DNA from 2 places in the Candidatus Thiodiazotropha sp. CDECU1 genome. Region 1 is predicted to be linked to the other one. Evidence: predicted binding sites of a transcription regulator. Region 1 holds the regulator's gene; the other holds the start of a gene.
What was found. The regulator FNR, encoded in region 1, switches genes on or off when oxygen is low (the NO sensors DNR and NnrR bind a similar motif). The targets are predictions, from matches to a motif close to TTGATNTANATCAA.

Region 1 (10,763 bases):
AGGGCCTGGTAGAGCGGGCCAAGGCGAAACATCTGTGGGGTCAAGGCATGCCAGAGGCCTTCCCGGGGGACGGTGTGTACCACACCGCCGTCGCTGTCCACCGCTTTCAGGGTATCGCGGACCGGCACCCCAAGCAGGCCGCCCACAGGATGCTCCAGCAGGGTGTCGATTAAATGCTCAAGATCGCCGCGGGAGAGACAGGGGCGCGCCGCATCGTGTACCAGCACCCAATCATCATCGGTGGCCTGTTGCCGCAGCGCTGCCAGGGCATTCAGTACCGAGTGGCAGCGCTCCTCTCCGCCCTCGACCCTGACGATTCTCGGATCATCGGCGAAGTCGCACCCCCGCCACAGCTCATCCTCAGGGGAGAGCGCCAGGTAGACCCCTTCGATGCGGGGATGGCTCAGCAGCCTCTCCAGGCTATGATCGATAACCCGTCTTCCCGCCAGGTCCAGGTACTGTTTGGGGATCGCGGCGCCCATGCGTTGTCCCACACCCGCTGCCGGGACTACAGCCCAGCATCGCACCCTGCTACTCATCCCCTTTCTCATCGCTCGGTGCGATGACCTGATAGAAGGTCTCCCCCTCCTTGATCATACCGAGCTCGCTGCGGGCCCGCTCTTCGATGGCGGTCTGACCGCTGCGCAGATCCTCCACCTCCGCCTGCAGGGCGCGGTTGCGTTCCCGCAACCCCACCAACTCCTTCTGCAGTTGGCTGATCTCCTGTTTCAGATTGTTGACCTCAGCCAGGCTCCCCTCGCCCACCCACAGGCGGTACTGCAAAAAAAGCAGCAGTCCGACCAGTATGGCTATTACCACTCGCACGGGCTAGGGCCTGTTGACACCGGGATCAGTCCACCGACACGGGAAATGCATCCTTACCCGCATAGACGGCATCCCCGCCCAGCTGATCCTCGATGCGCATCAGCTGATTGTACTTGGCCACCCGATCCGAACGGGAAAGCGAGCCGGTCTTGATCTGGCCGGTACCTGTGGCCACCACCAGATCCGCAATGGTGGTATCCTCGGTCTCTCCGGAGCGATGGGACACCACCGCGCTATAACCGGCAGCAGCCGCCATATCGATCGCCGCCAGGGTTTCAGTCAGTGTACCGATCTGGTTGACCTTGATGAGGATGGAGTTGGCCACCTTCTCATCGATACCGCGCTGCAGAATCTTGGTGTTGGTGACAAACAGGTCGTCACCCACCAGCTGTACCCGCTGCCCGAGCTTTTCGGTCAACAGTTTCCAACCCTCCCAGTCGCCCTCATCCATGCCGTCCTCGATGGTGATGATCGGGTACTGATCGACCCAGGCAGAGAGATAGTCGGCAAACTCGTCTGCGGAAAACTTGCGGCCCTCGGAGGCCAGGTTGTAGACCCCATCCGCATAGAATTCTGAGCTGGCCACATCCAGGCCGAGATAGATATCCTTACCGGCGCTGAAGCCTGCATTGCCGACAGCCTCCAGGATGACCTCGATCGCGGCCTCGTTAGAAGGCAGGTTGGGGGCGAAGCCCCCCTCGTCACCCACCGCGGTAGCCAGACCGCGTTTTTTCAATACACTCTGCAGGGCATGGAAGACCTCGGCACCGTACCGGACCGCCTCACGAATGGATCCGGCACCCACCGGCAGGATCATAAACTCCTGCAGATCGACGCTGTTATCCGCATGCGCCCCGCCATTGATGATATTCATCATCGGCACAGGCAGCCGGTAGGGCCCGGAGGCCAATGAACGATAGAGTGGCAGGGCCCTCTCCTGGGCAGCGCTGTGAGCTGCCGCCAGGGATACCCCAAGCAGGGCGTTCGCACCCAACTTGGATTTGTTTTCGGTGCCATCCAGATCGAGCATGCACTGATCCACGGCCGCCTGATCGATCACCTCCATCCCCATCAGTGCCTCTTTGATGGGACCATTGATATTGGCTACCGCCTTTAAAACCCCTTTGCCCAGATAGCGGGCCTTGTCCCCATCACGCAATTCGAGGGCTTCCCGGGAGCCGGTGGAGGCACCCGACGGCACCAGCGCACGGCCGATGGCGCCGTCTGCGGTGATCACGTCGGCCTCGACGGTGGGATTGCCCCGTGAATCGAGGATCTCTCGTCCACGAACATCAACAATTTCAGACATGTTGTCTCCGTATTCTGTATGCTTTCAGTAAATAAATGTGGTGATAACAGTTAACCAAGATAGTGTTACAGCCAGGTGTATGTAACAGCCTTAGGGTGACATCTCAGCCAATTGTTTCCCTTTCACAAGATGATCGATCTCAACCAGCGTCTCGAGCAGTTCCCTCATCCTGGGCAGCGGCCAGGCATTCGGCCCGTCGCTGAGTGCCTTGTCCGGTTGTGGATGGGTCTCCATGAACAGACCCGACACGCCAGCTGCAACCGCCGCCCGTGCCAGTACCGGGACAAATTCACGCTGTCCCCCTGAACTGCTACCCTGCCCCCCCGGCAACTGAACCGAATGGGTGGCGTCATAGACCACTGGCGAACCGGTATCGCGCATCACCGCCAGGGAGCGCATATCCGAAACCAGATTATTGTAGCCGAAGGAGACACCCCGCTCACACACCATGATCCGTTCATTGCCCGTGGCCTTCGCCTTGGCCACCACGTGGGTCATGTCCCAGGGTGCGAGAAATTGCCCCTTCTTGATATTCACCGGCAGACCCTGGCGGGCCACATTCTGGATAAAGTTGGTCTGACGGCAGAGAAAGGCTGGGGTCTGCAGGAGATCCACCACCGATGCAACCTCTTGCAGTGGGGTATCTTCATGCACATCGGTCAACACCGGTACACCGATCGATGATTTGACCTGTTGCAGAATCTTTAAACCCTGTTCAAGACCCGGTCCGCGAAAGCTCTCGGCGGAGGAGCGATTCGCCTTATCGAAGGAGGATTTGTAGATGAACGGGATACCAAGGGCCTGGGTCAGCTGTTGCAACTCCCCTGCCGTATCCAGGGCCAACTGCTCACTCTCGATGACACAGGGACCTGCGATCAGGAACAGCGGCCGATCCAGTCCAACCTGGAAGTCGCATAGCTTCATGCCTTGCTGTCCCGATGCTTTCTCGCCGCCTCGATGAAACCGGAAAAGAGCGGATGGCCATAGCGCGGGGTCGAGGTAAACTCCGGATGGAACTGGCAGGCCACGAACCAGGGATGATCCGGGATCTCCACAATCTCCACCAAGCGTCCATCAACTGAACGGCCCGATACCTTCATCCCGGAAGTGACAATATTATCCAGATAGCTGTTGTTGAACTCGTAACGGTGGCGATGGCGCTCGGTGATGATCTCCTCGCCATACAGCTGGTAGGGCTTGCTATCGGACTCCAGACGACACTGCTGCCCACCCAGGCGCATGGTTCCACCCAGATCCGACTCCTCGGTACGTTTCTCAACCTTGCCGTCCGCATTCAACCACTCAGTGATCAGCCCGATGACCGGGTGTGGTGTGTCGCGCTTGAACTCGGTACTGTGGGCACCCTCCAACCCGGCCACATGACGGGCAAACTCAATCACTGCAACCTGCATCCCGAGACAGATCCCCAGATAGGGAATGCCATTTTCACGGGCATATTGAACTGCCGCAATCTTGCCCTCAACACCACGATTACCGAAACCGCCGGGCACCAGGATGGCATCCATCCCCTCCAGGCTATCAAGCCCGCTCTTCTCCAGCTGTTCCGAATCAACATAGTGAATCACCACCCGGTTGCCGGTATGGACTCCAGCATGTACCAAGGCTTCAGAGAGGGATTTATAGGCCTCCGTAAGATGCACATATTTCCCCACCATGGCGATCTTGACCTCTTCGGCCAGGTTATCGAGACCCTCCAGGAACGCCTCCCATTCAGACAGGTCTGCCGGTGGCAGGTCCAGGTTGAAACGCTGATTGACCAGTTCGTCCATCTCCTGGGCATGCAGCAGCACTGGAATACGATAGATAGAGTCTGCGTCTACTGCGGATATAACCGCCTTTTCCGGTACATTGGTGAAAAGCGCAATCTTTTTGCGTTCGGTTTCAGGCAGGGGCCGCTCGGAACGGCACACCAGAATATCGGGTTGGATACCGATGGAGCGCAACTCTTTGACCGAGTGCTGTGTCGGCTTGGTCTTAATCTCGCCGGATGCCTTGATATAGGGCACCAGAGTCAGATGCATGAACATCACCCGTTGCGGCCCCAACTCCACACCCATCTGACGGATCGCCTCCAGAAAGGGCAGTGACTCGATGTCACCCACCGTGCCACCGATCTCCACCAGGCAGATATCCTTATCATCAGCACCCAGCAAGACACTCTCTTTGATCTGATTGGTGATATGGGGAATCACCTGCACAGTACCTCCCAGATACTCTCCCTTGCGCTCCTTACGAATCACGCTGTCGTAGATCTGGCCGGTAGTGAAGTTATTGTTCCGCCCCATGGTACTGCGGATGAAACGCTCATAGTGCCCAAGATCGAGGTCGGTCTCGGCCCCGTCATCGGTAACGAAAACCTCGCCATGCTGGAATGGACTCATGGTACCCGGATCAACGTTGATGTAGGGATCGAGCTTGATCATGGTGACATCGAGCCCGCGGGCCTCGAGCAGTGCAGCCAGGGAAGCGGATGCGATTCCTTTACCAAGGGAGGAGACAACACCGCCCGTAATGAATATAAATCTAGTCATGAAGCTTCTAGTTAATGCGCTGGAAAAGGGAAAACGGACGGAAGGAAACAGTAACAGATCAGACCGCCTCTCTCAATCGCATTAATAGTGAGCTAATGCGACATAACTCTTGCAATAGTCTCATAAGGACATTTTATTTAAGCGCCCTAGGGTCTATAATCGATTGGCGATTTTCGCAATAACAACCACAGAGACCAGTTGGCTGTTACTCGGTGTGACTAAGCCGAACAGAACAAGGATTCTTGATATTAGCCACTAACCATTTATCAATGCGTAACGACCAACTACTTGTTTCCATTAGAAAAAGTAGTCAATAAAAAATCAATCTTAATTATATGAGGAAGAAAGCATGATTAAATTTGCTAAGGTCCTGAGCGTCGCTGCTCTCGTTGCTGTCTCCACAACCGCATCAGCATGGTGGGGCGGTCCCGGCTATGGTAACCGTGGCTGGAACAACGATGGCTGGGGCGACGGCTGGGGCGATGGTTCCGGCGACTTCAGCTTTGGTATGAGTGGCAGTGGGCGTGGTTCCGGCTATGGCCGTGGCAATAACTACTATCGCGACTACGGTGGTTACGGTCCTTACGGCTATGGCGCGCCATATGGCTATGGTGGTGCCCCGTATGGCTATGGTGGTGCCCCGTATGGCGCCCCATACGGTGGTGCTGCACCTTATGGCTACCCACCTGCAGCCCCGGCTGCGCCTGCTGCACCCGCTAAATAAGCGATCAGCCAGGAGCACTAAAAAAGTCGGCCACATGGCCGACTTTTTTTATTGGATATGATCTAAGATAATAAAAATCCTAAAATTACTTGATCCGGATCAAGAACATCTGGAAAAATAGGAGGGGAGAAATCCCTAAAAGAGTGCACCTTGAGTTGGAGCGGTTCCTTGACGAATAGAAAAGTTGTTTCATTTGAAAATATCAAGGTCGCCTGCAAAAACTGCAGTCTTTCGACCCTTTGCCTCCCCATGGGACTCACCCCTGAAGACATAGAACGCCTGGACTCCATTATCAAGCGAGGTCGCCCCTATCATCGCGGTGATCATCTCTATCGGGGTGGCGACAAGTTCCATAGCCTCAGAGTCATCACCAGTGGCTCGGTCAAAACCTATTCACCCAATGAAGATGGCGGTGAACAGGTACTTGGGTTTCACCTGCCGGGGGAACTGATTGGTTTGGACGCCATTCAGGACGACAACCATAACTGCTCTGCAATCGCCCTTGAGACCACCGCTGTCTGCGAGATCCCCTTCTCTCAACTGGAATCCCTGAGTTCCATCATGCCGAGCCTGCAGCATCAGATGTATCGCCTGCTCAGCCGCGAGATCGGCCAGGAGACAGAGATGCTGACCCTGCTGGGCAAAAAGAGTGCAGAGGAGAGGCTCGCCACCTTCCTGCTCAGCTTTTCCGAACGTTTCAAACAGCGCGGATTCTCAGCCAGTGATTTTTTTCTCAGTATGTCACGCCACGAAATCGGCAACTATTTGGGGCTTGCGGTAGAGACAGTCAGCCGATTGTTCACCCGCTTCCAGGACGAGAGCCTGCTGCAGGTGGAGAGAAAGCATGTGCAACTGCTGGACATCCCCCGCCTGTACGAGATCGTCCAGGGTACAGACCGGGCTAAGTCGACTCAGTCCCGAATCTAATGCTTTTTTAACCAGACACAAGACTCACCCATGGCATCCAACTGCAACTGATGGGCTTCGAGTTCCTGCTGATTTGCATGAACGACCTTCAACGCCGGCCTGTTCGACGGCAAACGTTGGATAGTGTCAGCTGAGTTATCGCCAAATTCATCGGTGGCGACACCATCCAATACCAGTGAAGCCTGCCCTCCTGTCATCATCAGGTAGACATCGGCCAGTATCTCGGCATCCAGAAGCGCGCCATGCAACTCTCTGTGAGAATTATCGATATCGTAGCGTTTGCACAGGGCGTCAAGGCTGTTTCTCTGGCCCGGGTGCATCTTTTTCGCCATCACCAGGGTATCGGTGACTGCGCAGAGTCCATCGATTCTCGCAAGGCTCTGCATAAGACCTAATTCATGGTCGAGAAAACCAACATCGAAGGGGGCATTATGGATGATCAGCTCCGCCCCACTCACATAATCGATGAAGTCCTGCGCCACATCGCCAAACCTGGGCTTATCCTCCAGAAACTCGTTGGTGATGCCGTGCACCTCTATGGCTGCGAAATCGATCTCCCGATCTGGCTGCAGATATTGATGGAAGTTATTTCCGGTCAACCTGCGATCAACCATCTCCACACAACCGATTTCGATGATCCTGTGGCCCTGCTCCGGTTCCAGTCCCGTGGTTTCCGTGTCCAGTACTATTTGTCGCATCAGTTCAAAATTTCCTCGATCCCCCGGTTGGCCAGATCATCCGCCAGCTCATTCTCCGGATGGCCGGAGTGACCTTTGACCCAGGCCCACTCTACCTGATGGCGTTTCACCTCCGCATCCAGCATCTGCCACAGATCCGCATTCTTGACCGGTTTTCTGGCCGTCGTTTTCCAACCATTCCGTTTCCAATTGTGGATCCATTGGGTGATGCCATTTTTGACATACTGGGAATCGGTGGTCACCCTCACCCGGCTTTTCTTCGTCAGGCTCTGCAAACCCCGGATGACGGCCAACAACTCCATGCGGTTGTTGGTGGTCTCAGGCTCACCGCCGAACAGCTGTTTTTCATGTCGGCCATAGCGTAAGAAAACCCCCCAGCCCCCGGGGCCGGGATTCCCGCGACAGGCGCCATCACTATATATTTCTACAACTTGAGCCATCTGAATTTCTCATCGTGGGTTCTGCTGCGGTGGGCAGGACCCGTTTTTTCACCCGCCATTTTGAGCGCAGCGGTGTCACGATAACCTCCCGCTTGACCGCGAGTATGACATATACACCAGCAAGCCTTGGATAGATCTTTTCCCCAATCCCCTCCATGAAGGCGAGTCTCTGCATAATGGGCAGGTGGGATACCGGGGGTCGGTAGTGAAGATAGACCACCTCTTCCAACTCAAAGCCAAGCAATGAGAACCAGTCCTGGATCCGCTTCCCGCTGAAGAAGTGCCCGCACCAGGGAACAGAGGTGGAACGCAGGTGCAACAGACGCCACAGGCCCCATTGACTCCAGGGATTGAAACCACTCAGCAGCACCTTACCCTGAGGGATCAACACACGTTCCACCTCCCGCAGGACTTGATGGGGATCGGCAGCAAAATCGAGGGTATGGGGCAACACCATCCCATCCACACTGTCGCTGGCAAAGGGCAGGCGATGGCTTTGGGCTCGCAGACCTACCCCCGAGCTATCCCCCCCGATCCCCATGACAACCCGGTTGCGGGCCGGACTCTGCTTGAGTAAATCCTGATTGTCATAGGGGAGCCCCAGCTGCACCACATGGTAGCCAAACAGGGTGGCAACCCGGGAATCCAGACACTCTGCCTCCTGCTCAGCCAATAGCCTGCCCAAATCACTCGCAAACCAGTTTTGTAGTTGTTTCTGCTGACAAGATCCCAAATTCAACGACTTATTGTCTCTCATTGTTAAGGTATCTACTTTGCTACCGACACTACTGTCAGGTAATCTGTGCAGTCCGGTACGCCTCAATAGAGGCATCAGGTTATCAGGAGGTATGCCCGAATGGCAGTCAGCTACGGGTTACCACGCAATATGGAGCACCAGCCATGGAAATGATACGCGGCTCTGATACTATTTTCCTCCGATATAGAGTATGCCTACAACAAGCCTTAACAATTCGATGCGGTATTTCAAGATTCCCCTGCGTATTATGAACCTATTCGCCATCTGTCTCCTCGCTGCCTGTCAAAGCCTGCCCAACGGCGGCGCTACAAGTGCGCTGCAGCAAGTAGAACTCACCCCGGCTGTGACGCAAACGCTGCAGACACAGCCGAGCGCACAAGAGAGTGCCATCACAAGTGAGCGGCTGCCGGATGTGGCCGAGGAGTTGCAGACTACTGTCACAGAACTGACACTCCCGGAAAAGCCTGCCGATCTCTGGAGCCGGATGTTGGATGGTTATCGACTGACCTTTCCCCACAATTCCAGAATCGAGCGGGAATTGAACTGGTACAGCAAGAATCCGGGGTATATTCAGCGTATCCAGGAACGCTCCCAACCCTATCTCCATTTTATTATGCAGGAGATTGAAAAGCGGGATATCCCCAGTGAGATTGCTCTGTTGCCAGCCGTTGAGAGCGCCTATCGGCCATTTGCCTACTCACCGGGCCGCGCTGCCGGTATGTGGCAGTTTATCCCCTCCACCGGCCGCTATTTTGGCTTGAAGCAGAACTGGTGGTATGACGGACGCAGGGACATCGTGGCGTCTACCCATGCCGCATTGGACTATCTGCAGTCCCTCAGCCGGCAGTTCGACAATGACTGGGAACTGGCGCTTGCCGCCTACAACTCTGGGGCTGGAACGGTTCGCAGTGCGATTAGACGCAATAAAAAACGTGGCAAGCCAACCGATTACTGGTCCCTGAAATTACCTGACGAGACCAGCGCCTATGTGCCCCGCTTGCTGGCGTTGGCTGAGATTTTCAGAAATCCCCAGTACTATGCGATCACCCTGACACCCATCGCTGATGAACCCTATTTCACCACCGTCGACATTCAATCTCAGCTCGATCTCGCCCTGGCGGCAGAGATGGCGGAGTTGTCCATTCAGGATCTCTATCTCCTCAACCCCGGCCTGAATCGATGGGCTACCGATCCGGATGGCCCCCACAAACTCAGTCTGCCGCTGGACAAGGTTGAAACCTTTCTCGAAAAGCTGGCGGCACTGCCCGTGGAAGAGCGACTGACATGGAAACGCTATAAGATCAAACAGGGTGATGCACTGAGCGTCATCGCCAGAAAACATGGCACCACCACTAAAGTCCTGAGACAGATAAACAAACTCAAGGGCAACAGAATCCGTGCAGGGAAGCACCTGTTGATCCCAGTCTCCAGTAAAGGCCTCAGTCAATACACCTTCAGCGCCGGGCAACGCAAGGCGGCAATCCAGAACAGATCCCGGAGTGGCAACAAACGAAGCTATATCGTGAAGCCGGGGGATAGTTTGTGGAAGATTGCCAAGGCCCACTCAGTCAATCATCGAAAACTCGCGGCATGGAATGGAATGGCCCCGGGGGACCCCCTAAAACCGGGGCAAAAACTTGTGATATGGGTAAAGAAAGCCCAATCTTCCGAACTCTCCCTTCTCAATCTTCAGCCATCGGGTACCCAGAGCAGGCTGCACTATCGAGTCAGACGCGGTGACTCTCTATCCCGTATCGCTCAGCGTTTCAAGGTGTCTGTTGCCGACCTCAAACGCTGGAATACGCTTGATAGTAAATATCTCCAGCCTGGTCAAAGACTTAAACTCTATGTCGACGTGACAGAACAGACCCTCTAAGGATATCCGGCCGGGCCATCCCCAAACCTTGTGACAGCGACCCCTGATTGACCTACATCAATAAACAGGCCTAATTAATTGACAGCCTACTGTCCCTATTCGAGTATCCACAAGATTAGTAGTATTTTTTGAGGCGGGTTCAATGAGTGATGAATGTCATTTAAGAGAAGGTGTTGAACTGAATCTGGCAGATGTGGAAAAGATTGCCATGGGGCTGAAATCACTGGCCAGCTATTCAATGCTCGCCTACGAGCACGATGACGATCCGGAAGACCTGGACGAGATCGTCCAAGAGGGGCTGGATGCCATCGATCGTTTGTTCAATTGCTGAAATAACCTGATTCCGTTCGAACTTTCATCCGCCACCGACGAGACAGCGGCGGCGGCGGTCAGGCGTGTCAAAGGATAATCCAGGCTGCAACACCTAGCCAAAGCATTCCCTTCGCAAGGAAGAACAGAAAACTGACTGCCGTCAACTGCCGCAGCCAATTCGGTAGCGTGGCAAGACGCTTTTGAATCGATCTCGTCAATTCACTGGTTGTCACTCTTCTCTCCCGGGCTGATTCTGCGTAGGGGACGATTTGATCCCATGCCACTCTGTGATTCCTGTCCTAATTGTAGAAGCACTCTGGTGATTTGCATATTAGATTACACC
Region 2 (10,763 bases), 2.0 Mb from region 1:
TTACACCGTGGGACAGATAGACCGAATGCATGCCGTCGGAGTCGATCAGGCCATAACCTGTGAGACGCGAGCCGGGATCGATGCCGATGATGCGCATTCAATCAATGGCATCCAAGATCTCATCGGAAATCTCGGCATTGGTGTAGACGTTCTGCACGTCGTCCAGGTCCTCCAGCATGTCGACCATTCGCAGCAGCTTCTCCGCATCGTTCTGATCAAGGGCTGCGTTGGTTGAGGCATTATAGGTGATTTCATCGGTATCGGGATTCAAACCGGCGGCAACCAGGGCATCCTTGACTTGGGAGAAATCCTCGGGACTTGCTATGACATCGACTGAACCATCATCGTTGCTGACCACATCCTCGGCACCCGCCTCCAGGGCCGCCTCCATCAAGGCATCCTCATCGACGCCCGGGTTGTAACTGATCATTCCCTGCTTGTTGAACAGGTAGGAGACAGAGCCATCTGTACCCAAATTACCCCCCAACTTGCTGAAAGCGTGGCGCACCTCGGAGGCGGTACGATTACGATTATCGGTCATACAGTCGACCATGACCGCCGTACCGCCCGGACCATAGCCTTCATAACGGATCTCGTCATAGTTATCTCCCTCGGCGCCTCCCGCACCCCGCTTGATGGCACGTTCAATGGTATCCTTGGGCATATTTGCACCAAGCCCTTTGTCAACAGCCAGCCGCAGACGCGGATTGGCATTGATTTCACCCCCTCCTATGCGGGCAGCCACGGTAATCTCCCGTATCAGTTTGGTCCAAATCTTTCCGCGCTTTTTGTCATTGGCGGCTTTCTTATGCTTGATATTGGCCCACTTACTGTGTCCTGCCATACAAACCTCTCAAAACTGTAAATTCAAATATCGCATTTTAGCATCCACCCGATCTCGCAGAAACAGAGGAATAATGACAGCTTAAGATTCACTGTAAAATGCCGATCTGTTGAGTACAATTCGATGGTATCAAACAGGCGTCCGTTTCAGCTTAGGGAACCGGCGCCTGTTGCCTCCGGGTGGTACGCAAAGGCAAAACTGATTTGGCAACAATTATCGTTTCAATGAGCAGTCCCCGATGACCCAGACTGTCCAAGAATGGACCCGCATGCTCTCTGCTGAGCCACTCTTTGTCATGCAAAGGACCCTGACTCAGGTCAAGGACCTGCTGCAACAATCGAGTGTCAACCATAGCAGGTTATCAGAAGTCATCTCCCGGGACCCCGGTTTCAGCCTGCATCTCATGCAGCAGCTGAACAACCTGCCGAGCCCGCCGAAAGAGCCCGTCACCAAGATATCCCTGGCCATACCCCTACTGGGTATGGATGCCATTGAACGTGCGAGTCGGACCCTGCCATCTCTCGAGGGAAAACTCAAAGGTCCACCCAGGCGCGGTTTGATCGATTGCTACAGCCGCGCTGCCCATGCCGCCATTTACGCCCGCAGCATTGCTGAGCGACGGGGGTGGCAGGAGGCCGATTCACTCTATACCGCAGCAATGCTCCACGACATTGGGGAGATGGCCTTATGGGCAATGGCACCGGATCAGATGCGGGCGATCCACACTAAAATCAGCCAAGGAGCCGCCCGCGAGAGCGTGGCGCGGGAGACACTGGGTGTCACCCTGGAAGAGCTCAGTGCGGAGTTGAGTCTAACCTGGCAGCTGCCGGAACTTATTCAAGATTCCCAGGGGGCCTCCAACAGTTACCAGCCAAAGCCTCTCTCCGTGATACTGGCCTCCGTGCTGGCCAGAGAGAGCTGTTTAGGCTGGTATCGCGGCAAATTGGCTACTGATATAGAGTTGTTGGCGGAGTTTCTTGATATATCCCATGATGATGCCACTGCCTATCTGCACCGCCTGTCATCGAAAGCGGCACGGGATCTGTGCGGGCTGCCCCTACCCTTGCCAGCCTTCTATCTCATCCCGGCGGATACGGAACCCCAGCAGACCCAGGCAGTGGATGTTACAGATCGAGCCGATGCGGCCCAGCCGAAGGTGACTCATACCTCCGAGACTCCAGCCGCTGCGAAACCGACACCACAAGCGCCCAAAGAGACCAGGCCAGAGCCCGCTCAACCCCCACCCAAGAAGCGTGCCAATCCGTTACAGGAGTTGCTCAACAACGCCTTACAACAGATGCATGAAGAGCTGGGTTTAAGCCGGGCAATGTTTGCCATGCTCAGCCCGGACAAAAGCGCCCTCAGGGCTCGGTTCGTGGTGGAGTCGGAACAGCAACTCTCCCTGAAAGGCTTCATGATGAATATGAATAAACCCAATTTATTCAAAACCTTAATGAACAAACCACAAGCAATCTCACTGCACAAAGATAATGCGGAGAAATACCTTCCGATGATTCCGCAATCCGCCTTGGAACAGATCAACAACAGCGGATTCGTCTCCATGTCGGTCTTTATCCGGGGCAAACCCGTGGGGCTCTTCTATGCCGATAACGGCATCAGTGGTCCTGGTGTGACTCGCCAGCAATACGATAATTTCAAGGTAATCTGCCAGAAAACGGTGCAATCGATCGCTCCCTGACAGGATTCGATGCCAGCCCCTGTTATCATAAGAAGCTGCTGATTGATTGCCCTGCACAAATGTCACACTTAGTGACAATCGATTTCCCAGCCCGATTGCTTTGACCAAAGTCATTGTTTCAGCCACTTCAAACGCTAGGATGTCACTTCCTATTTATATGCCCAGGGTAGAAAGTGCAACAGCAGATAAGTTATCAAATTGGCAACAACCTCTATCTCAGTATTACTGATCGCTGCACATTGGAGTGTGAGTTTTGTCCAAAGACCTACGGTGACATGAAAGTAAAAGGATATGACCTCACCTTTGATCATCGCCCTACAGCAGAAGAGATTATTGCCTCGATTGATGACCCGGCCCGTTATGACGAGGTGGTATTTTGCGGCTATGGTGAACCTACTCTGAGATTAAATCTGCTCCTCGAGGTAGCCAGATATATCAAACAGCAGGGTGGCCGGGTGCGCCTGAACACCGATGGCCTGTGCAACTTGATACACAAACATGACACCCTGCCCGATCTCGGGGAGTGCGTGGATGCACTATCGATCTCGTTGAATGCCCAGAACAAGGAGATCTATGACCTCCACTGCAGACCAAATCTGCCTGGCTCCTATGAGGCGATGCTGGAATTTCTGCGCCGGGCCCCGGAATATGTTGCCGATGTAACAGCTACAGCAATCGATGGCCTGGAGGGAGTCGACATAGCCGAATGCGAAGTGATAGCAAAATCGATGCAGGTAAATTTCCGGCGGCGTATCCTGAACGAGGTCGGTTAGCGGATCGCAATGACAACCCTGTCGGAACAAGTACCCACATTTGGACAATACCTGCTGAAACGTCATGGTGAGCGTGTGCATAAAATCGCACTCGATGCTGCATTCACCTGCCCCAACCGGGATGGCAGCAAGGGACTCGGTGGCTGCACTTTCTGCAATAACGTCTCATTCAGCCCAAACGGACGCCAACCCAGGCCCATCAAGGAACAGTTGGCATCGGGCCGGCGGGTGATCCGCAAACGCACCGGTGCGCGTAAGTATCTTGCCTATTTCCAGGCCTATACCAATACCTATGATGAAATTGAGCACCTGTCTGCCCTGTATGACGAGGCATTGGCTGATGAGGATGTCATCGGTCTCTCCATCGGCACCCGTCCAGACTGCCTGCCGGATGGGGTCATCGATCTGCTGGCGGGTTATCAGGACCAGGGCTATGAGGTGTGGCTGGAACTCGGTCTGCAATCAGCCTTCGACGAAACCCTGGCAAAGGTCAACCGGGGACACGGATTCGCCGAATATGCCGATAGCGTCTATCGCACAAGAGACCGAGGACTCAAGGTCTGCACCCACCTGATCGCCGGGCTCCCCGGGGAGACTGCATATCATGTCACAGAAACACTGCACAGGGTATTGGAGCTGGGCACGGACGGATTGAAACTCCACCCCCTGCATGTCGTCAAAGGAACCCAGCTGGCCAATGCCTGGCGTCAGGGAGAGTATCAGCCTCTCACCCTTGAGGCCTATGTCAATATTGCAGCGGACCTGGTGGAACAGACCCCCTCGAACGTGGTCTGGCACCGTCTTACCGGCACCGCTGCAGAAGCAATCCTGCTGGCCCCTCTCTGGTGTGCCAGGAAATGGCTTGTCCTGAATGCTATAACCACCGAACTGCATCGACGACGCGCAGCGTGCCGACAGGTCGCCTGAACGGGTATGAATGATTATGGAACTGGTTTGTCCTGCAGGTAACCTACCCTCGCTGAAGGCTGCCGTGGATGGTGGCGCGGACGCAGTCTACTTCGGTCTGCGCAACGATACCAATGCGCGCCATTTTCCCGGATTGAATTTCAATGAAAAACGCGCACGGGAGGGTATCGCCTATGCCAAATCCCGTGGCAAACGTGTTTTCATGGCGATCAACACCTACCCTCGGCCTGACGGCTGGGAACGCTGGCGTAAAGCAGTGGACAGCGCCGCTGGGTTGTCGGTTGATGCTCTGATCTGCGCTGACATAGGCGTACTGGACTATGCCAGCCGGCACTGGCCCGACCTCAACCTGCATCTCTCGGTGCAGGCATCGAGCACCAACTATGAGGCGCTCGCCTTCTATCACGAATCATTCGGCATCAAACGCGCAGTGTTGCCACGTGTACTGTCACTCAGCCAGGTAAAGCATGTGGTAGAAAATACCCCGGTTGAAATAGAAGTCTTCGGCTTCGGCAGCCTGTGTGTGATGGTGGAAGGACGCTGCATCCTCTCATCCTATGTCACAGGTGAATCACCCAACACCCACGGCGCCTGTTCACCGGCTCAGTTCGTTGAATACCGGGAGACGCCGAGGGGTCTGGAGTCACGCCTGGGTGGTCTATTGACTGACCGATACCAAAAGCATGAAACAGCCGGTTATCCGACGATCTGCAAGGGAAGGTTTGCAGTAGGCGACAACACCTACTACGCCATTGAGGAACCCACCTCACTGAATACCCTGGCACTGCTTCCGGAGCTGTTACATTCCGGCATCAAGGCAATCAAGATCGAGGGCCGCCAGCGTACCCCGGCGTATGTGGCTCAGGTGACCAAAGTCTGGCGTGAAGCGATAGACCACTGTTTGCAGGATCCCGACAGGTTCGAAGCAACTTCTGCTTGGAACGATATTCTCGACCGGGTCTCGGAAGGGGCGAGTACAACATTGGGCCCATACTACCGGCCTTGGCAATAAAGATGCGTATGAATCCGAAACTCTCACTCGGCCCGGTACTGTATTATTGGTCGAGGGATACACTATTTGATTTCTATGACCAAGTCGCACAAATGCCGGTGGATATCATCTATCTGGGTGAGACTGTCTGCTCCAAAAGACGCAGTCTTAGCAGCAGTGACTGGCTCGACCTGGCGAATAAATTGAGCGAACAAAGCGATAAGGAGATTGTACTCTCTTCGCTTGCCTTGATTGAGGCGGAGTCGGAACTCAAGACCCTCAGAAGACTATGTGACAACGGGCGTTTCATGATCGAGGCCAACGATATCGGTGCTGTTCAGATCATGAGTAAAAAAGGGCTCCCTTTTGTAACCGGTCCCAGCGTCAACATCTATAATGCGGCGACGCTCAATCTATTGGCATCGAAGGGACTGAAACGCTGGGTACTACCGGTAGAACTCTCAAATCGGACACTGCAACAGATCCACTCGATTCGAGCAGACGGGGTCGAAACCGAAGTCTTCTCCTATGGACGTATGCCATTGACCCTATCGGCCAGATGTTTTACCGCTCGCTCCCACAATCTTCCGAAAGATGATTGCCAATACAAATGTATCGACTATCCCGATGGTCGTTTGCTTTCCACTCAGGAGAATGAGCCCTTTCTTGCATTAAACGGCATCCAGACCGTTTCGGCAAAGACCTGCAATCTACTCACTGAGCTACCTTTACTCAAGCAGTTAGAGGTCGATGTTCTGAGGATTAGCCCGCAATCCAGATTTACTGAAAAAATTGTGGTCGCCTTCCACAACGCCATTAATCATGAAAGCCTGACTGATCTCAGTAGATATATGCCACTCGGGGCATGTAACGGATATTGGCACGGAACGAGCGGCCAAGATGAATTTAATTCCCCCGACTAAATCTCAAAATCATACCTGCAAACCGCCATCCTGAGGTTTACCCATAACTCCAAACGCTGGTGCTGGTCAGCTGACCTTGCAGGTGTATCCGGATTATCTCCCGCATAGGGATATAACGCCCACACGCGTGTGGTGTATCATAATCAATGAAGACAACAGAAGTCGGGGGACGCTACTTCGCAACCTATGCGAACTGGCTGACAAAACCTCTGAATTGCTAAGAATTTTCATACATCACAAGGTTCGCGTATGTCTCATTCTATATACCGCAAATTTCAACTGATCCCGTTTGGATTGATATTTGTCATCTTTTATAGCACCGCCAACAGTAGTGATGACAACCTGGCTTTCACTGAAAGCTATTTCTATGATGATTTACCGGTCGTACTCTCGGCGTCCAGACTTTCTCAGGCACAATCCGATACCCCGACCGCAATGACTGTCATAGACCGAAAAATGATTCAGGCCAGCGCTGCTTTGAACCTGCCAGATCTGCTCAGGTTGGTCCCCGGATTCACGGTCGGTTTTTTTTCGGGCACCAGTACTACAGTCAGCTACCATGGGCATGCGGATGAATATGCCAGAGACATGCAGGTTCTAATTGACGGAAGGTCAATATACGATCCCCTGTTTGGCGGCATCCCTTGGACTGAAATATATTTAAGCCTGGATGAAATACTGCGCATCGAGGTCATCCGCGGTCCGAATGCCGCGGCTTACGGTTCGAACTCCTATGCAGGTGTCATCAATATTGTAACCGAACACCCAGCCGATCTTCCCGGTACGATGCTATCGGTCACAACAGGATATGAAAAAACCCGATATGTGGAGGCGGCCTATTCAGACAGTGTCGGCAAATTGGATTACCGGCTTTCGACGAGTTACAAAGAGGGTGAAGGTTTCGACAATAGGGACGACTCATCACGAGCCAAGTGGCTTAAGCTGGACAGTGACTATAATATCGATATAAACAATTCGATTCGTACCACCGTAGGTGCTGCTTACGGTAATTATGATGAAGGCCTGCCTAGCCTGCTACAGACGGAACGCGAGCTCGACAATCAGTACAACTATCAGTTCATCGAGTGGAATCGAGTATTATCTGAAAAAAGCAAGGTAAGCCTGCAATTCTATCACAACTACTACTCTGTCGATGACCTGAATCACCTGCCACGCCTGTCTGATCAGATCAATTCCCTCGATGATTTGCAAGGTTTTGATGAATCGATCAGAGCAGATCTCTTCGCCGCCGCGCTATCTGGTGGCGTTTACGATTTTGATGCATTGTTAAGCGCCTTGAACCTAACCGACTCACCTATGCTTTTTTCATGGATCGGACTGAAATCCCATCGTTATGATCTGGAATTCGAGCACACCTCAGAACCAATAGACAACTTGAGAGTTGCCTGGGGAGTTGGTGCAAGACACGATCGTGGTGAAAGCTATTTTCTGCTCCAGGAGGATGAACCAATCTCAAGAGATCTTTACAGATTGTTTCTGAATGCTGAATTTTATGCTTCCCCTTCCACGGTTATCAATGCCGGAGGCATGCTTGAGAAGTTTGAGGGTAAAGACAATGTCTTCTCTCCTAGATTGGGCGTTAACTATCACTTATCACCTACGAGCACCTTCAGAATAAGCGGCTCCAGAGCCTTTCGCATGCCGACCATCTATGAGGACAATGCTCATCTCTCCGTATATCTTGGCTCACAGGATGACGAACTTAACACCTGGGTTATAAACACTGAAGAGCTCGACCCACAACAGATAGAACGCGTTGAACTTGGATATTTTGGAAACTTCACAGAGTATGGAGTCAACTTTGATTTATGCCTATTTCATGAGAAATATTCCAATATTATCGATCAATACATTCACTTTGATATTGCTGATCCTGATCGAGGCATCACGGATGAATTAGCTCTCGAAGTACTGGATCAACTGAACCGCCTATATCAACGTGGTGCGTTTACCTATACAAACTTCGGCGAAGTTGAAATTAAAGGTATCGAATTTGAGATCGACTTTCGTCCGACAAACAGAGACTTGATATATATGGGTCTCAGTTATCTGGATATTAGTGGCAACGAATTAAAAAGGATCAAGGATGGCGTTCCCAGTTTTCGTGAAAATGCCGCCGAGAAGATCCCGAAAAGAACATTCAGCCTTATTGCCAGCCACAGCTTTGACGATGGATTTTCTGCAAGTAGCGCCTACTACTTTATCGACGAAATGGAATGGCCTGGTGAAGGCGATGCCGTTCCCAACTTCAGCCGTCTTGATTTAAAGCTGAATAAACACATCACCATCCCAAGAGGCAACATCGACATTTCCTTGATTTTGCAAAACCTGCATAACGAAAACTTCGACTTTTATCATAATGATCGCATCGCTGCCCATAACGTATGGGAACGGCGCATCTATCTTCAAGGAAAAGCTTCTTTCTAGAATACTACTACCATGCGACGACTTGACGGCAATCACTTGACTGTATGTCACTCTCATAGTGACTTCACCAATGATGGTGCATCAGGACTTCGCTTCGTCCGCAGTAAAATATACCTATGTCTATTTGTACTTTTCTGCCTACTCACCCATACGGTTAACGCAATCGCAGTTGACAGTAATATACTCATCCTTCTTAGTGACAATGACGACGTCTACCTTGATGTAGCAACGACAATCGCCAATGCCACCATCAAGATGTGCAGAAATCGAGATCTTGATTGCCAGGATACAAATTTCGAGATCAGCCAAATATCTTCACTGAATTACGAACATCCTCACAATCATAAAGTAATTGTAACATTGGGAATTAAAGCCGCTGTTTATGCAAAAATGCATCTTAACAATAAGATTATCTTTTCAGCGCTCATTCCAAAAAATAGTGAAGCATTAGAAACCAGTGGCAGCATCCATCCTAATCAACACTTTTTGTTTTTAGACCAACCGTTAGTCAGAAGCATGCTTCTAATAAGCGCACTGTCCGATAGTTTCAAAAATATCGGAGTCATGATCAGTAAGCATGATGCAGTGACAAAAAATATATTGACCAAGTCTGCCTCCGAGCTAGATCTTAGTCTGAATATTGAAATGGTCGAAAGCGCTGATCAAATAGGCGCGTCCCTTAATCGACTGCTATATAATGCTGATATTCTATTGGCAGTACCAGATACAAAAATACATAACAAATCCACTGTTTCCAACATTCTGATTTCGGCCTATAGAAAGCGCACACCACTTGTTGGCTTTTCATCTGCTTACGTTAAAGCAGGCGCCTTGGCTGCCGTCTACTCCTCTCCTGAGGACATCGCCTTCCACGTCAGGGACAATATAGTCGAACTATATTTGGATGGGAGAATTGAAGATAGAGAGCAGATGGCGAAGTATTTTTCAATTTTGTTAAATACTGAAGTAGCAAGATCGTTGGATTTTCCTAATACTTCCGTATCTGAATTGGAAAGCACAATGAACAAGAAATCCATAAACGAGCATGATTAAATTAAAATCATTACGCTTTCAAGCATTGATGATTGGCTTATTACCAGCCTTTATCCTTGCCTTCATATTGACAGTCTATTTGATCAGCAGTCAGCTCGACAGATTGAATGAGTCATTTAATGAAAGAGGTGTGTCGATAGCCAACCAATCTGCTTCCATTAGCGTCTACGGCATATTCACCCGCGACAAGTCTATATTAGAGATGAGCCTGAGACCCGTATTCCTGCAAAACGACGTCTACAGTATTGAAGTATATGATGCTTCCGGCCTTCTCCTGTCCAGCATGACAAAGCAGTATAGTGAAAGTTCAAAAAATCTTGCCGAATTTTCCGCACCCGCAATATACGTAATTGAAGACATCGATATTCTCGACTACCCGGATCAGGATTTAAACAATCGAGATAACGTAAATCGCAGCATGGGAATGGTCACACTGACCCTGAGTAAAACGCGCCTCGCCAACAATAGGCTAAGAATTATTCGTAACTCGTTCTTGATGCTGGTTGGCGGTCTGATAAGTACTGCTATCTTTTCATTAGCCTTGAGTCGATCCGTCATCAGGCCTATAGACAGATTAACCCAAGCCGTCTCTCGTATGCGCGATGGCGACCTGACTGCGCGTGTACCAGAAGTATCCAAGGGTGAGATACGAAGCCTTGAAGAAGGCTTTAATGCCATGACCAGCCAGATACTTCGCTCTCACGAAACCATGCAGCAACAGATCGACCAGGCAACCTCAGAGCTCACTGAAACGATGGAAGCACTGGAAATTCAGAATGTAGAGCTGGATCTGGCAAAAAAGCGTGCATTGTCAGCGAGCAAGGCCAAATCAGAATTCCTTGCTAACATGAGTCATGAAATCCGCACCCCTATGAATGGAGTGTTGGGGTTTACCAATTTGTTACTAAAGACCAACCTGACAAGACAACAGCGCGATCTAGTCAACACCATCTCAAAATCCGCCAGCAACCTGCTGGAAATAATCAATGAGATTCTTGACTATTCAAAGCTCGAATATGGCAAACTCGAGCCTGAAACCACACCGTTTCAAGTACATGAGTGTTTTGAAGAGCCTACTGTATTACTGTCACCTTCCGCTCACGAC

Region 2: R2K28_RS06645 (TatD family nuclease-associated radical SAM protein) is a predicted target of FNR. The motif match lies at 2,644-2,657, and genes of this name have one in related genera.

Annotation. Positions count from the first base shown of each region.
Region 1 is NZ_OY734020.1:3,507,042-3,517,804, forward strand. It holds gene ispD (2-C-methyl-D-erythritol 4-phosphate cytidylyltransferase) at 1-539, opposite strand, end outside; gene ftsB (cell division protein FtsB) at 532-825, opposite strand; gene eno (phosphopyruvate hydratase) at 851-2,134, opposite strand; gene kdsA (3-deoxy-8-phosphooctulonate synthase) at 2,225-3,058, opposite strand; gene R2K28_RS15975 (CTP synthase) at 3,055-4,686, opposite strand; gene R2K28_RS15980 (sulfur globule family protein) at 5,036-5,410, shown strand; gene fnr (fumarate/nitrate reduction transcriptional regulator Fnr) at 5,579-6,337, shown strand; gene dnaQ (DNA polymerase III subunit epsilon) at 6,334-7,035, opposite strand; gene rnhA (ribonuclease HI) at 7,035-7,475, opposite strand; gene R2K28_RS16000 (class I SAM-dependent methyltransferase) at 7,450-8,232, opposite strand; gene R2K28_RS16005 (lytic transglycosylase) at 8,423-10,108, shown strand; gene R2K28_RS16010 (ribonuclease H) at 10,251-10,439, shown strand; gene R2K28_RS16015 (hypothetical protein) at 10,507-10,704, opposite strand.
Region 2 is NZ_OY734020.1:1,461,505-1,472,267, reverse strand. It holds gene ruvC (crossover junction endodeoxyribonuclease RuvC) at 1-97, opposite strand, end outside; gene R2K28_RS06655 (YebC/PmpR family DNA-binding transcriptional regulator) at 98-844, opposite strand; gene R2K28_RS06650 (HDOD domain-containing protein) at 1,083-2,543, shown strand; gene R2K28_RS06645 (TatD family nuclease-associated radical SAM protein) at 2,717-3,316, shown strand; gene R2K28_RS06640 (TIGR01212 family radical SAM protein) at 3,326-4,243, shown strand; gene ubiU (ubiquinone anaerobic biosynthesis protein UbiU) at 4,260-5,255, shown strand; gene R2K28_RS06630 (U32 family peptidase) at 5,258-6,157, shown strand; gene R2K28_RS06625 (TonB-dependent receptor plug domain-containing protein) at 6,407-8,605, shown strand; gene R2K28_RS06620 (ABC transporter substrate binding protein) at 8,618-9,658, shown strand; gene R2K28_RS06615 (ATP-binding protein) at 9,651-10,763, shown strand, end outside.